One region of the Micromonospora sp. NPDC049559 genome, then DNA from elsewhere that is predicted to be linked to it. Evidence: riboswitches for the same ligand, from Rfam matches in the RefSeq annotation. Region 1 holds a riboswitch; the other holds the start of a gene.
What was found. Region 1 has a riboswitch for S-adenosylmethionine ahead of thrC (threonine synthase). Riboswitches for the same ligand answer to the same signal wherever they lie in the genome.
Positions count from the first base shown of each region.

Region 2: another riboswitch for S-adenosylmethionine. It lies ahead of AB0J86_RS28795 (aminotransferase class V-fold PLP-dependent enzyme); the one in region 1 lies ahead of thrC (threonine synthase).

Region 1 covers NZ_JBFAPK010000067.1:9,840-16,106, reverse strand. Annotated here, with positions in the region: gene paaN (phenylacetic acid degradation protein PaaN) at 1-1,607, opposite strand, end outside; gene AB0J86_RS38135 (GNAT family N-acetyltransferase) at 1,633-2,652, opposite strand; gene thrC (threonine synthase) at 2,946-4,238, opposite strand; SAM riboswitch class I at 4,252-4,368, opposite strand; gene AB0J86_RS38125 (hypothetical protein) at 4,522-5,913, opposite strand; gene AB0J86_RS38120 (alpha/beta hydrolase) at 6,152-6,267, shown strand, end outside.
Region 2 covers NZ_JBFAPK010000033.1:12,609-18,875, reverse strand. Annotated here, with positions in the region: gene AB0J86_RS28805 (co-chaperone GroES) at 1-177, shown strand, start outside; gene AB0J86_RS28800 (PrsW family intramembrane metalloprotease) at 341-2,011, opposite strand; SAM riboswitch class IV at 2,077-2,234, shown strand; gene AB0J86_RS28795 (aminotransferase class V-fold PLP-dependent enzyme) at 2,282-3,808, shown strand; gene AB0J86_RS28790 (FUSC family protein) at 4,002-5,489, opposite strand; gene AB0J86_RS28785 (metal-dependent phosphohydrolase) at 5,598-6,236, shown strand.

The DNA of each region.
Region 1 (6,267 bases):
GCGTTGGCCGCCGGGTTGGCGCCGCTGGCGTGGAAGTCCGAGAACGCGGCGGACTGGTTCACGAAGACGCCGCCGGTCAGGTTGCAGGAGAGGTGCACCCCGGCGTCCAGCGCCGCCGCCTCGGCCGCGTCCAGCACCTTCTCGTCGCTGGAGTAGACGGAGGCGGTGAGGGCACCGCGCTCCCCCACGGTCGTACGGAAGATCTCCAGGCTCTGCTCGGTGGAGTCGGTCGCGATCACGAACGAGATCGGCCCGAACCACTCGCGACCGTACGTGGTGGTGGCGTCGGCGCCGAGCCGGACGATCGTCGGCGTACGGACGACCGCGTCCGGGTGCGCCGGGTGCTCCAGCGCGCGCGACTCCAGTACCGCCTCGCCCGTCCCGGTGACCTCGGCCAACCGGGCGAGCACGCCGTCGTTGACGATGGCGCCGGTCAGCTCGACCGCGCGGGCCGGATCGGCGGTGAGCTTGCCGACGGCGCCCGCGATGCCGGCCGCCACCTCGTCGAAGCTCTTGTGTCCCTGGTCGGTCTCGATTCCGTCGGCCGGCACCAGGATGTTCTGCGGGGTGGTGCACATCTGCCCGCTGTAGAGGACCAGCGAGAACCCGATGTTGCGGCACATTCCGGCGAAGTCGGACGTGGAGTCGACGACCACGGTGTTGACGCCGGCCTTCTCGGTGTAGACGGCGGCCTGGCGGGCGTTGGCCTCCAGCCAGTCGCCGTACTCCGTCGAGCCCGTGAAGTCGACGATGCGTACCTCGGGACGCAGCGCCAGGGTGGAGGCGATCCGTTCGCCCGGCGCCTCGGCGGCGAGCAGCACCAGGTTCGGATCGAAGCCGGCCTCGGCGAGTACCTCCCGCGCGTAGCGGACCGTGATCGCGAGCGGCAGCACGGCGCCCGGATGCGGCTTGACGATCACCGGGTTGCCGGTGGCCAGCGAGGCGAAGAGACCCGGGTACGAGTTCCAGGTCGGGAACGTGTTGCAGCCGATGACGAGCCCGATCCCGCGCGGTACCACGTGGAAGGTCTTGGTCATCCGTAGCGGGTCGCCCTTGCCGGCCGGCTTCTCCCACTCGGCCCGGGCCGGGTGCCGGGTCATCTCGGCGTACGCGTACGCGAGCGCCTCCAGCGCCCGGTCCAGCGCGTGCGCGCCGCCGGCCTGGAACGCCATGACGAAGGCCTGGCCGCTGGTGAACTGCACGGCGTTGGCCAGCTCGAAGACGTGGGCGTGCAGCCGGGCCAGGATCTCCAGGCAGACGCCCAGCCGGGTCTGCGGGCCCGCGTCCCGCCAGGCGGGCAGCGCGGCGGTGGCCGCGGCCACCAGCGCGTCGACCTCGCCGTGCGGGTAGCGCACGCCCAGCTCGACACCGAAGGGGCTCCGCTCGGTGGCGACCCGGTCGGTGGTGCCGGGCTGGTCGAGCGGGAAGTCCGCGTCCAGGTAGGACCGGAAGGCGGCCTCGCCCTCGGCGGCGGCGGTCTCGCCGTACACCCGGGGGCTGGGCGACTCGGGGTAGGCCGACCAGTAGGCGCGCTCGGCGATCGCGCTGAGCGCCCGGGTGAGGGTGTCGGCGTGCTTGGCGTACAGGGGATGCGGGGTCTCCGTCATCCCGACATCATGCCGCAGCCGGTGCTCAGATCGTCAGCTGCCAGTTGTGCCACGCGTCGACCGGGCGGAACCCCAGCGCCTCGTTGATCGAGATCATGTGGTCGTTCACCGCCGCGTTCCAGGTGTCGATCACCCGCAGGTCGGGCTCGTGCGTCAGGGCGTACCGCAGGTTTTCGATCTTGACGAGGGCGCCGAGCCGGTGCCCCCGGTGCTCCGGGTCGACGATGGTGATCTGCTGGTACGCGTGCCACACAGGCGCCGCGTCGAATTCCAGCATCGTCCAGGCGACCAGCCGGCCGGAGGCGTCGTGGCGGGCGCCGCAGTGGTAGGTGCGTCGGCCGCGTGCCGCGAGGGCGGCCTCGGTCCGGCGTACCCGCGCCGAGTCCACCTTCTCCGGCTCCCATTCGAGGTCGCCCAGGGGCGCGTCCTCGATCAGCCGGCCGTCGAGGTAGGCGACGTCGGCGACGTACTCCTCCGGGGTGGGTCCGTGCCAGCGCACCGGCGAGTACCCCGTTGAGGCGGCCCGGGCGACGCCGTGCAGGCGGTCCAGGGCCGACTGGTCGAGCGCGGTCACGTCCAGCCGGCGCCGCACCTCGGGCAGGACCGGCCGCGCGCCCATCGCGGCGGCGAAGGCCGAGCCCGCGCCGGTACGCGCCGGTCCGCCGGGCAGCGCCTCGACGGTGGCGCCGGAGATCCGCTTGCGCCGGTGCTCGCCGGCCAGCCGGAGGAGTTCCTGGTACAGCGCGCGGCCGACCCCGCGCCGCCGGTGGTCCGGGTGTACGTACAGCTCCACGCTCACGTTGTCCAGATTGTCCAATTGCGGGAGCCCCGCCGAGAGATAGCCAACGGGCACCCCGTCGCGGTACGCCAGCACCCGCTCGGTATGCCTGCCGGGCATCGGATGCCGCAACCCGCCGACGAAACGGGTCCGCTCCTGCGGCGGGAAGTCGGCCCCCTCGGCGGCGTCGCTCGCCGCGACTATTCGGTACGCCCGCTCGACGGACTCGTCGTCGCGGGCATCGAGGCGGACCAGGACTATATCCATGCCCCGAGCGTGCCGGCCCGCTCCGCGTCGCGCGAATGGTTTTTCGGGGCAGGGAGATTTTTGGTCGGGAGGGACGATCGCACAACGCCTCCGGCGTTGGGACGTAAGAGCTTGAAAAGTCTACGGCGACACGCCCTCCCGCACGGAGCATCTTGCGTCGTGCACGTTTCGACGTCAAGCCCCCGCAGGCGTGTTTTTCCTACGCACGGCAAATCGGCGACTACGGGCCGCAGCGCCCACGCCTTCGCCGCCCGGCCGGGGGAGCCGCCCCGCCCGGCCGAGCGTGCTCGCTCTCAGCCGAGCAGGCCCGCGTCCCGGGCCGCACGCAGCGAGGGCTTGATCCGGTACGTCGGTCCGACCTGGGTCGCCACCGCGTCGATGGTCTTCAACCCCTCGCCGGTGTTGAAGACGACGGTCTCGGCGTCGGGGTCGAGCTTGCCGCTCTCGACCAGCTTGCGCAGCACCGCCGTGGTGACCCCGCCCGCCGTCTCGGCGAAGACCCCGGTGGTACGCGCCAGCAGGCGGATGCCCTCGCGGATCTCGTCGTCGTCGACGTACTCCATCCAGCCCCCGGTACGGCGCACCGCCTCGATGGCGTAGATGCCGGCCGCGGGGTCGCCGATGTTGAGCGACTTGGCGATGCCGGTGGGCCGGACCGGCGTGATGACGTCGGTGCCGGCGTGCAGCGCGACGGCGATCGGGTTGCACCCGGCGGACTGGGCGCCGAAGACCCGCCAGCCGTTCGCCGGCGCCTCGACGAGGCCGATCTCGACCAGTTCGCTGAACGCCTTGTCAATCTTGGTCAGCAGCTCGCCGCTGGCCATCGGGATCACCACCTGCTCGGGAATCCGCCAGCCGAGCTGCTCGGCCACCTCGTAGCCGAGCGTCTTGGAGCCCTCGGCGTAGTAGGGGCGCACGTTCACGTTCACGAACGCGGTGTCCTCGAACTCGTCCGTCTCGACCAGTTCGCCGCAGAGCCGGTTCACGTCGTCGTACGAGCCGTCGATGGCGACCAGGTCGCCGCCGTAGACCGCGGTGGTGACGACCTTGCCCTGCTCCAGGTCGCTCGGCACGAAGACGATCGAGGGCGCCCCGGCGCGGGCGGCGTGGGCGGCCACGGAGTTGGCGAGGTTGCCGGTCGAGGCGCAGGCGAAGCGGGTGAAGCCGAGGCCACGCGCGGCGGTGAGGGCCACCGAGACCACCCGGTCCTTGAACGAGTGGGTCGGGTTGGCGCTGTCGTCCTTGACCCAGAGCGGGGCCCGGATGCCCAGTTCGGCGGCGAGGTTCGGGGCCGCGACCAGCGGGGTCAGCCCGGGGTCGAGGGTGACCCGGCCGGCCGGGTCCTGCCCGGTCGGAAGCAGCGCGGCGTACCGCCAGATGCTCCGCGGACCGGCCTCGATCTCGGCGCGGGTGACCCGGGCGAGCGCGGCCGGGTCGTAGGCGACCTCCAGCGGACCGAAACACTCGAAACAGGCGTGCTGGGCGATGAGGGGGTATTCCGCACCGCAGCCGCGACAGACGAGGGCGCGCGCGGGGCTGGGGCTGGTGGTCGCGGTGGTGGTCGTCGCGTCGATGGTCGACGTCATGGCGAGGGCCGTCCTCTCATCTTTCCCCGGAAGCCGCGCTCTGCGGTGGGGACGGAATTGGCACCTGCTCCCTGTGGAGTGGTTGCCGGGGCGTCGTCGGGCCGTATCCCTCAGCCCCTCTGGATGAGGTATTCAGTTGTGACCACGAGTCTACGGTGACGCCCCGGCTCCGAGGCGAGAGGTTCCCGAGGTGTGAGCCATCCCGCAGCGTCGAGCACCCCGGTACGCTCCGCGACCGCGCGGCGTACGGTGCGGCGAACGGCTGTGGCGGCCCGGAGTCAGCTCACCTCGTCCGGCGCGGGATGGCGGGCGTCTCGGGCAGGCGCAGTCGCACGGTCGACGTCGTCTCGGCGGTCACGGTGTTCAGGTACACCGGATCGACGATCGTGGTGTGCGCCGTGAGGGTGGCGGCGCCCGGCGCGAAGTCCCGGTCCGTGGCCTCGTACCACACCACCGTCTCCGACCAGGGCGTCACCTCGCCGGCCGCGCAGCTCACCGGCACCCCGAAGTGGCCGACCAGCGGCTGGCCCTCCGGCTCCTGGGTGAGGGTGCCCGTGACGATCATCCAAGCCTCGCCGGAGCAGGTGACGGTGCCGCCCACCCGTACCTCCTGGATGCCGGTGCGGTACCAGGACTTGTCCCGTATCAGGTCGGCCCGGTCCGCCGTGAGGGCGAGGGTGAACGGAGGCGGTCCCGGAATGTTGAGGATCACCTCTCCGGTGGTCGGATCGTTACCGCCCGGATACTCGCAGACCCGGGTGAAGGCGAGGTCGAGCAGGGCGACCGAGCCGTCGGGCGCGAACCTCAGCTGCCGGATCGTGAAGGTGCCGTGCTCTCCCGGGCAGGACCCTCTTGGCCCGTCCAGGGTGAGGCGCGGACCGGCGTTACTGCCGTCCCAGTAGGAGCGGGCGTCGGGATAGGTGCCGACCCGCAACGGCTCGCCAGCCGGTGCCGCGATCGCGAAGGAACCGCGGTCGTAGCTCCCGGCGCGCGCCGCGGCGACGACGACGGCGTTCCCGTCGTGCCGGGTGACACCGACAATCATGTCCCCGAGACCGCTGTGGTATTCGCCGGTGTCACGGCCGGCGAAGGTGAGGGCGCTCAGCACCCGGCCCTGCGGCGGCTCCGGCTCGGACGGGTAGTTGACGACCAGGTGGCCCATGGACAGCCGCAGGCGCCCCTCGCAGTAGTAGGCGAAGTTGACGTCGAGCGCCTCGATCGCTCCGCCCGCGCCGTACCGGATCTGGTTCACCCGGAAGTCGCCGAGCGAGCCGCTGCAACCACTACCGTTGCCGCTCAGACTCAGGGCCGGGCGCTCGGGCGCGCTGTACGACCACTGCACCGCGTCGTCGTAGGTCCCCACCGCCAGCGGTGCGCTTCCCCCGTAGAACGCGAGGTCGAACCACTGCCCGTCCGCCGCCGCCAGGTGCACGCGTACGTGCGGGCTCAGCTCATCCGACCGCGCTCCGCTCTCCAGCGTGAAAGCATCACCGCTCCTCGTGGAGAACGAGTCGTCGACGACGAGTTCGTTTCCGCGGAGGGTCAGCGCGCCCTCGGTCACCGGTACGGCGACATCGGCGGCCTGGGCGGGGGTCGCGGTCAGCAGGCCGGTCACGAGGGTGGTCGCGGCCAGCGCGGCACCGAACAGTCGCCGGCGCCGGATTGTGCTTGTCAAGGGTCCTCCAAGGACGAAGGCTGACGGGGCGACGCCCCCGCGGCTTTCGAAAGTATTGATCTTCAAGGGGCCGCCGCATCGGCCGACCCGGCACTGCGGGTACGCCGACCCGGCCGACCGGGAAAACTCGGGGATCTCCCGGAAAACACCCTAGGAAGTCCCTATCAGTCCTTTCGGGACGGATCTCCCGCGTGGTCGGATCGACGCCACCGTCCAGTGGCGAATGGAGCCTCGTTCCATGCGAAAACTGATCCGCTCCGCGGCGGCCGGCGCGATCGCCGCCAGCGTCCTGCTCGGCGCCGCACCGGCGACCGCCGCACCGGCCGGCGCCCCGGCGGACCCGAGGGTCGGCCG
Region 2 (6,267 bases), on a different contig from region 1:
GGCCCGAACGTACGCTCCATCGTGGCGGGGGACCGCGTGCTCTTCGACCCGGACGACCGCTCCGAGGTCGAGCTGCACGGCCGCGACTACGTCCTGCTGCGCGAGCGCGACGTGCACGCGGTCGCCGCCCAGCGGGTCGAGGACGACGCGACCGGCCTCACCGGCCTGTACCTCTAGCCCCGCTCGCTACCTCCAGGGCCGCTCGCAACCTCTAGCGCCGCTCGCGGCGGGACCACTGCCGGCGCGGCCCCGCCCGGACCGGCGGTCCCGGCCAATGCCGACCGCGCCGGACCGGCGGTCCTGGTCACAGTGCCGGGCCGCGCCGGACCGGCGGTCCCGGTCAGTGCCAGGCCACGCCGCCGGGCGGGCCGAAGGGCTGGCCGTTCGACGGGCCACCGGGCTGGCCGGGCTGCGGGCCGTAGGCGCCCGGGTAGGCCGGGACCGGCGGCGGCACCAGGACGACCGGGATGGGGACCACCGGCTCGTCGGGAGCCTCCACGGTCCGCCGTACCCCGTCCGGGAAGGTCAGGTGGTACCGGGTGCCGTCCCAGACGCCCACCGGGGCCTGCGGGTCCTTCCCGACGAAGACCTGCCGATACGCGGCGATCTCCTGGAGCAGGCGCCGCTCCTCCTCGACCGCGCGGGCCAGGTCCGCCGGTCGGGCGTCCAACCCGCGCCGGATCCCGTCGCGCAGCAGCGCCAACCGGGTCGCCGAGAACTGGTAGCCCCGCATCGCCCGCGCGCCCGCGTCGCCGGCGACCCGCCGGGCCCAGCGCCGGGCCGAGTGCCGACGCCCGAGGCTGCCCAGCGAGGCGACCTCGGGCGGGGTGAGCCAGCCGGCCCGGACGTAGTCGGGCAGGATGCGCTCGACCAGCCGCCCCTCCCAGCCCCGCAGCCAGATCGCCAGGCCCAGTACGCCGAAGAAGACCGGCACCATGAACCCGACGTACCCGTAGAGCACGATGATGGTCTTGCCGGTCGCCTCGGCGAGCGACGGCGTGAAGTTCCAGGTGCCGTGCAGCATCATCGCGAGCAGCAGGCCGGCCAGCGGGGCGAGCACGCGCACCCGCCGGTCGGCGGTACGGGCGGCGATGCCGAGTCCCACGCCCGTCATCGAGGTGAAGAGCGGGTGGGCGAAGGCGCTGAAGAGCACCCGCACGATGAAGATCCCGAAGACGTTCTGTACGCCGGTGGCCGGTCCGTACTGTTCGGCGCCGGCGGCGTAGCCGTACCCGCCCAGGTAGAGAATGTTCTCCACCATGGCGAAGCCGACCGCCGACAGGCCACAGTAGACGATGCCATCGGTGATGCCGGACCACTCCCGGCGGCGGCCGACCAGCAGCAGGATCGGGCCGAGCGCCTTCATCAGCTCCTCGATGAAGGGCGCCACCAGCACCGCCACCAGGGCGTCGGGCAGGCCCCAGGACTGGAACAGGTCGGCGGCGAAGCCGTTCACGTGGGACGCGGTCAGCGTGGCCACGGCGGCGCCCCAGCCGAAGCAGAAGATCAGGTACTTGACCGGCTCCGGCTCGTACCGGTCGAGCCAGAGGAAGCACGCGACCAGCACCGGCACCGGCACGATCGCGGCGATCAACCCGACCAGCAGCGCCTCGGTGCCGAGCCGGTCACCCAACTGGAACGCCATGGTCACCGCGGAACCGGCGATCACCAGGATCGCGGCGCCCAGCACCAGCGCGCGGCGCCAGGCCGGCCGCCGCCTGACCACGGGCACCCCGAGTGGCCATCCCGGCTGCCCGCCGCCGACCGGACCGGGCAGACCCGGTGCGGTGGGGGCAGAGCCGGGCAGACCCGAGCTGGTCGGGCCGGGACCCGGCAGGCCAGGGCCGGCCACGGCCGGGCCGACGGGGCTGGTCGGGCCGGGACCCGGCAGGCCAGCGCCGGGCGCGCCGTCAGGGCCGGGCAGACCGGGCGCCGGGCCCGCGGACGGCGGACCGGCGGGGGAGGGCGGCGACGGCGGGTGCGAGGCTCCGCCGGACGGGGTGTCGGCCATGCGGTCAGCGTAGCCACCAGCCCCCCACTGGTCCCCGGCCATGCGACCTGGTTATGATCCCGGCAGGTCACGAGTGCCAGCGACCAACGGCCACGCACGCGATCTTCGCGGGTGGGGTCGAAGCCCCGGCTTGCTGGCCGGCAACCCTCGTCGAGGTTCGCGGTGGGGTGCCCCGGGTGATGACCGGGCCCAGCCCGATCCGTGTGCTGGGCAAGCGCGGGCCCCGCCTCCTGATCACCGGGGTCCCCGGACTGCCGGAGGTCACTCCTCATGCGCTCTGCCCTCGACTCCCAGACCGCCAGCGCCTGTTCGCCGGCCGGCACGACGCCGGCGACCGCCGCGCCGCTCGTCTCCCGGCCGGTCACCGCCGACGTTCTCGCGCCGCTCCCGGCGCCGGCCTCCGTGCCGGTCCCGCCGGCTCCCGGCCGGCCCGCGGCGTCCGTGCCGGTACGGGCGCCCGGCCGGCCGACGGTGCCCGTCCCGGCCTGGCCGGTCGCGCCCTCCACCTCGGCCGACGCCGTGTCCACCCACCCGGCCGACCCCGGGTCGGTCGCCCCGTCCGCCGCGCCGGGCGGCGAGCACCCCGACCGGCTCGACGTGCTCGGCGTGCCGGGTCAGATCAACCTCGACTACGCCGCCACCGCGCCCTGCGCCCGCGTCGCGGCCGACGCCGTGGCGGAGCTGCTCCCCTGGTACGGCAGCGTGCACCGGGGCGCCGGCGCCCTCTCCCAGCGCTCCACGCTCGCCTACGAGTCGGCCCGCCAGACGGTCGGTGACTTCCTCGGCGCCCGCGCCGACGATCACGTGATCTTCACGCGCAACACCACCGACGCGCTGAACCTGCTGGCCCGGGCGCTGCCGACCGGCACGACGGTGGTCACCTTCGCCGGGGAGCACCACGCCAACCTGCTGCCCTGGCCGGCCGGAGTGGTCCGGCTGCCGGTACCGGCCAGCCCGGCCGGCGCGGTACGGGCCGTCGACGCGGCGCTGCGGGAGCTGCGGCGCGACGGGGACGCCGGCGCGCCGATCCTGGTGGCGGTGACCGGGGCCAGCAACGTCACCGGCGAACGCTGGCCCGTGGCCGAGCTGGCGCTGGTCGCCCACCGGCACGGCGCCCGGATCGCGGTCGACGCGGCGCAGCTCGCGCCGCACGCGCCGGTGAACCTCGGCGAACTCGAACTGGACTACGTCGCCGTTTCCGGGCACAAGCTCTACGCGCCGTTCGGGGCCGGCGCGCTGATCGGGCGCGGGGACTGGCTGGACGCGGCCGAGCCGTACCTCGCCGGGGGCGGGGCCACCGCGCACGTCGGCGCCGCCACGCACGACGTACGGTGGGCGGCCGGGCCCGCGCGGCACGAGGCCGGTACCCCGAACCTCTTCGGCGCGGTGGCGCTCGCGGCGGTCTGTGGCGCGCTCGAGAGCGCGGACCGGACCGTGCTGCACGACCGGGAGCAGGCCCTGCTGGCCCGCCTGCGTACCGGCCTCGCCGAGCTGCCGGGCGTCGTGGAGCTGCGTACCTTCGACGCCGACGCGCCCCGGGTGGGCATCGTGTCGTTCGTGGTGGCCGGCCGGGACTCGTCCGAGGTGGCCGCCGTGCTCGGCCGCGAGCACGGGATCGGGCTGCGCGACGGCCTCTTCTGCGCGCACCCGCTGGCCCGGCGTCTGCTGGCCGAGGCCGCCCAGCGCGCCGGACGCGACGACCTGCCGCCGACCGCGCTGCGCGCCAGCATCGGGCTGGGCAGCACCGTCGAGCACGTCGACCGGCTGGTCGACGCGCTCGACACGCTGGTGCGGTAGCCGGCTGCTCGCCCGCTCCGCGCTACCTCGCCCCGCCGCGCGGCGCGGCCACACCCGCCCGCGCGGGGCAGCCAGGCCACGCGGGGCAGCCCAGCCACGCGGGGCAGCCCAGCCACGCGGGGCAGCCCAGCCACGCGGGGCAGCCCAGCCACGCGGGGGCGGCCCGGACCGGCTGCGGCAGGGACGGCGGGCGCTAGGCGGCGGCGGGCGGCTGCGGCGAGGCCTCGGGGGCGTTGCGGGCCACCCGCCCCACCGCGCGACGGACCAGGCGGTTCGACTCGTCCTTCTCGATACCGGTGGCCCGGAGCAGGTCACTGGCGGTGGTACGGACCTGGGCGACGACCACGCTGCCGGAGAAGCCGACCCCCTCGGCGTACGCCCGCCCGGCCTCGTTGACGGCGCGGAGCGCCCGCTCGCGGGCACCCACCGGCTCCAGCCCGGTGCCCAGTTCCTGGAGCAGCTGGCGTACCGCGTCGGCCAGTTGGCTCACGGCCAGCGGCAGCGACGGCGGGACCGGTTCCCCGTCCTCCAGTACGGTCACCGAGCGCCGGACCAGTGTGCCGCTGTTGTGCACGGCGTGGTCGATGTACTCGGCGCTCTCCACGTACTGGACCAGCGCCCCCTTGCCGCGCCAGCGTACGGGCGCCAGCGTCACCGTCTCCCGGCCGCCCTCCAGCGCCTCCGCCAGCGCGTCCATGTGCGTCTCCACCTCGCGCAGCCGGTCGAGCGCCGCCTGGGCGCGCTGCGGGTCCTTGTTCGCCAGGGCCTGCGCGGTCACCGCCAGCTCCTCCGCCAGGGTGTCCAGCGCCGGCCGGGCCGCCCGGTCCACCACGCGCAGCGGGTTGAGCGGCAGGAGCAGCCCGACCACGAGCAGCGCGACCCCGCCCCCGATCAGCGCGTCGATGACGCGCGACAGTTCCGGCGAGGACTTCGGATGGACCGTGCCGAGCAGTACCGCGGTCGACGCCACCTGGCTGACCACCGCCGGATTGCCGCCCACGAAGATCGTCACCATGATGGCCAGCGACACGATCAGCGCGAGCTGCCACGGTCCGGAGCCGAAGATCAGGATCAGGAGGTCACCGACCCCGATCCCGAGGGCGACGCCGAGGATCAGCTCGACGGTACGGCGGAAGCGCTGGCCCACCGAGGAGGCCAGCGTGCCGACGGCCGAGATCGGGGCGAAGACCGGGTCCGGGTTGCCGATCAAATCGGTCGCGATGACCCAGGCCAGGGCGGCGGCGATACCCGCCTGGAGCGCCAGCACCAGGTTGAAGCGGACCCGGTGGAAGCGCTCGCGAACCGTCGGCCCGGACCGGCGGCGGACCTCGGAGATCAGCTGCCCGACGGGCCGGCCGTGCTCGGGCCGGGGCAGGTTGATTCCGTCGACGTGCACCGTGCCCCGGTCGGCCCGGTCCTGACGCCCAGCCCCGTCCTGACGCCCGGCCCCGTCCTGGCGCCCAACGCCGTCCGCACGGCGGGTCTCTTTTTCCCGGCCCGAGGTCGCTTCCTCCAGGTCAGCCTGTTCCGCCAGGTCGCGGTCCTCCGCCCGGTCACGCTCCAGGTCGCGGTCTTTCGCCCGGTCACGCTCCAGGTCGCGGTCTTTCGCCCGGTCACGCTCCCGATCGCGGTCTTCCTCCCGGTCGCTCCCTTCCTCCCGGTGGTCCGATTCTGCGGGCATGGCGCGGAGTACCCGCGCGGGACACCTTGAAAAGGCGGACCGCCCATCAGTCCGGGAGAATCGGTACGGCGTACCGTCCACGGTGGCCGGCGGGGCAGACTGGTCGGCGTGGGAAGCCTGATCGAGCAGTGGCGGGCAACGGTCACCGGTGCTGGTGCGACGGACGGGACGGCGGTGCACGCGGCCGGTACCGAGCTGCTCCGGCGCTGGCGTGAGCCGCACCGGCGGTACCACACGATCACGCACCTGACCGGCGTGCTGTCCGTGGTGGACGCGCAGGCGGCCTGGGCGGCCCGGCCGGACCTGGTCCGGCTCGCCGCGTGGTGCCACGACGCGGTCTACGACCCGCGGGCGCCGGGCGACCGCAACGAGCGGGAGAGCGCCGCGCTCGCGGCCACGCTCCTGTCCGGGGTCGGGCTGCCCGAGGCGGCGGTGACCGAGGTACGGCGGTTGGTGCTGCTCACCGCGCGTCACCGCGTCGAGCCCGGGGATCGCGACGGGGAGCTGCTCTGCGACGCCGACCTCGCGATCCTGGCCGCCCCGGCCCCGGAGTACGACCGGTACGCCGAGGCGATCCGGCGCGAGTACCGGCACGTGCCGGAACCGGCGTTCCGGGCCGGACGCGCCGAGGTGCTGCGACAACTGCTCGCCCTGCCCGCGCTGTACCGCGTACCGGCGCTCGCCGCCGACCGGGAGGCGGCGGCCCGCGCCAACCTCGCCCGGGAACTCGCCACGCTCGGCGGGTAGCCGGTCCTGCCTGAGCCGGCGTTCGAGCAGG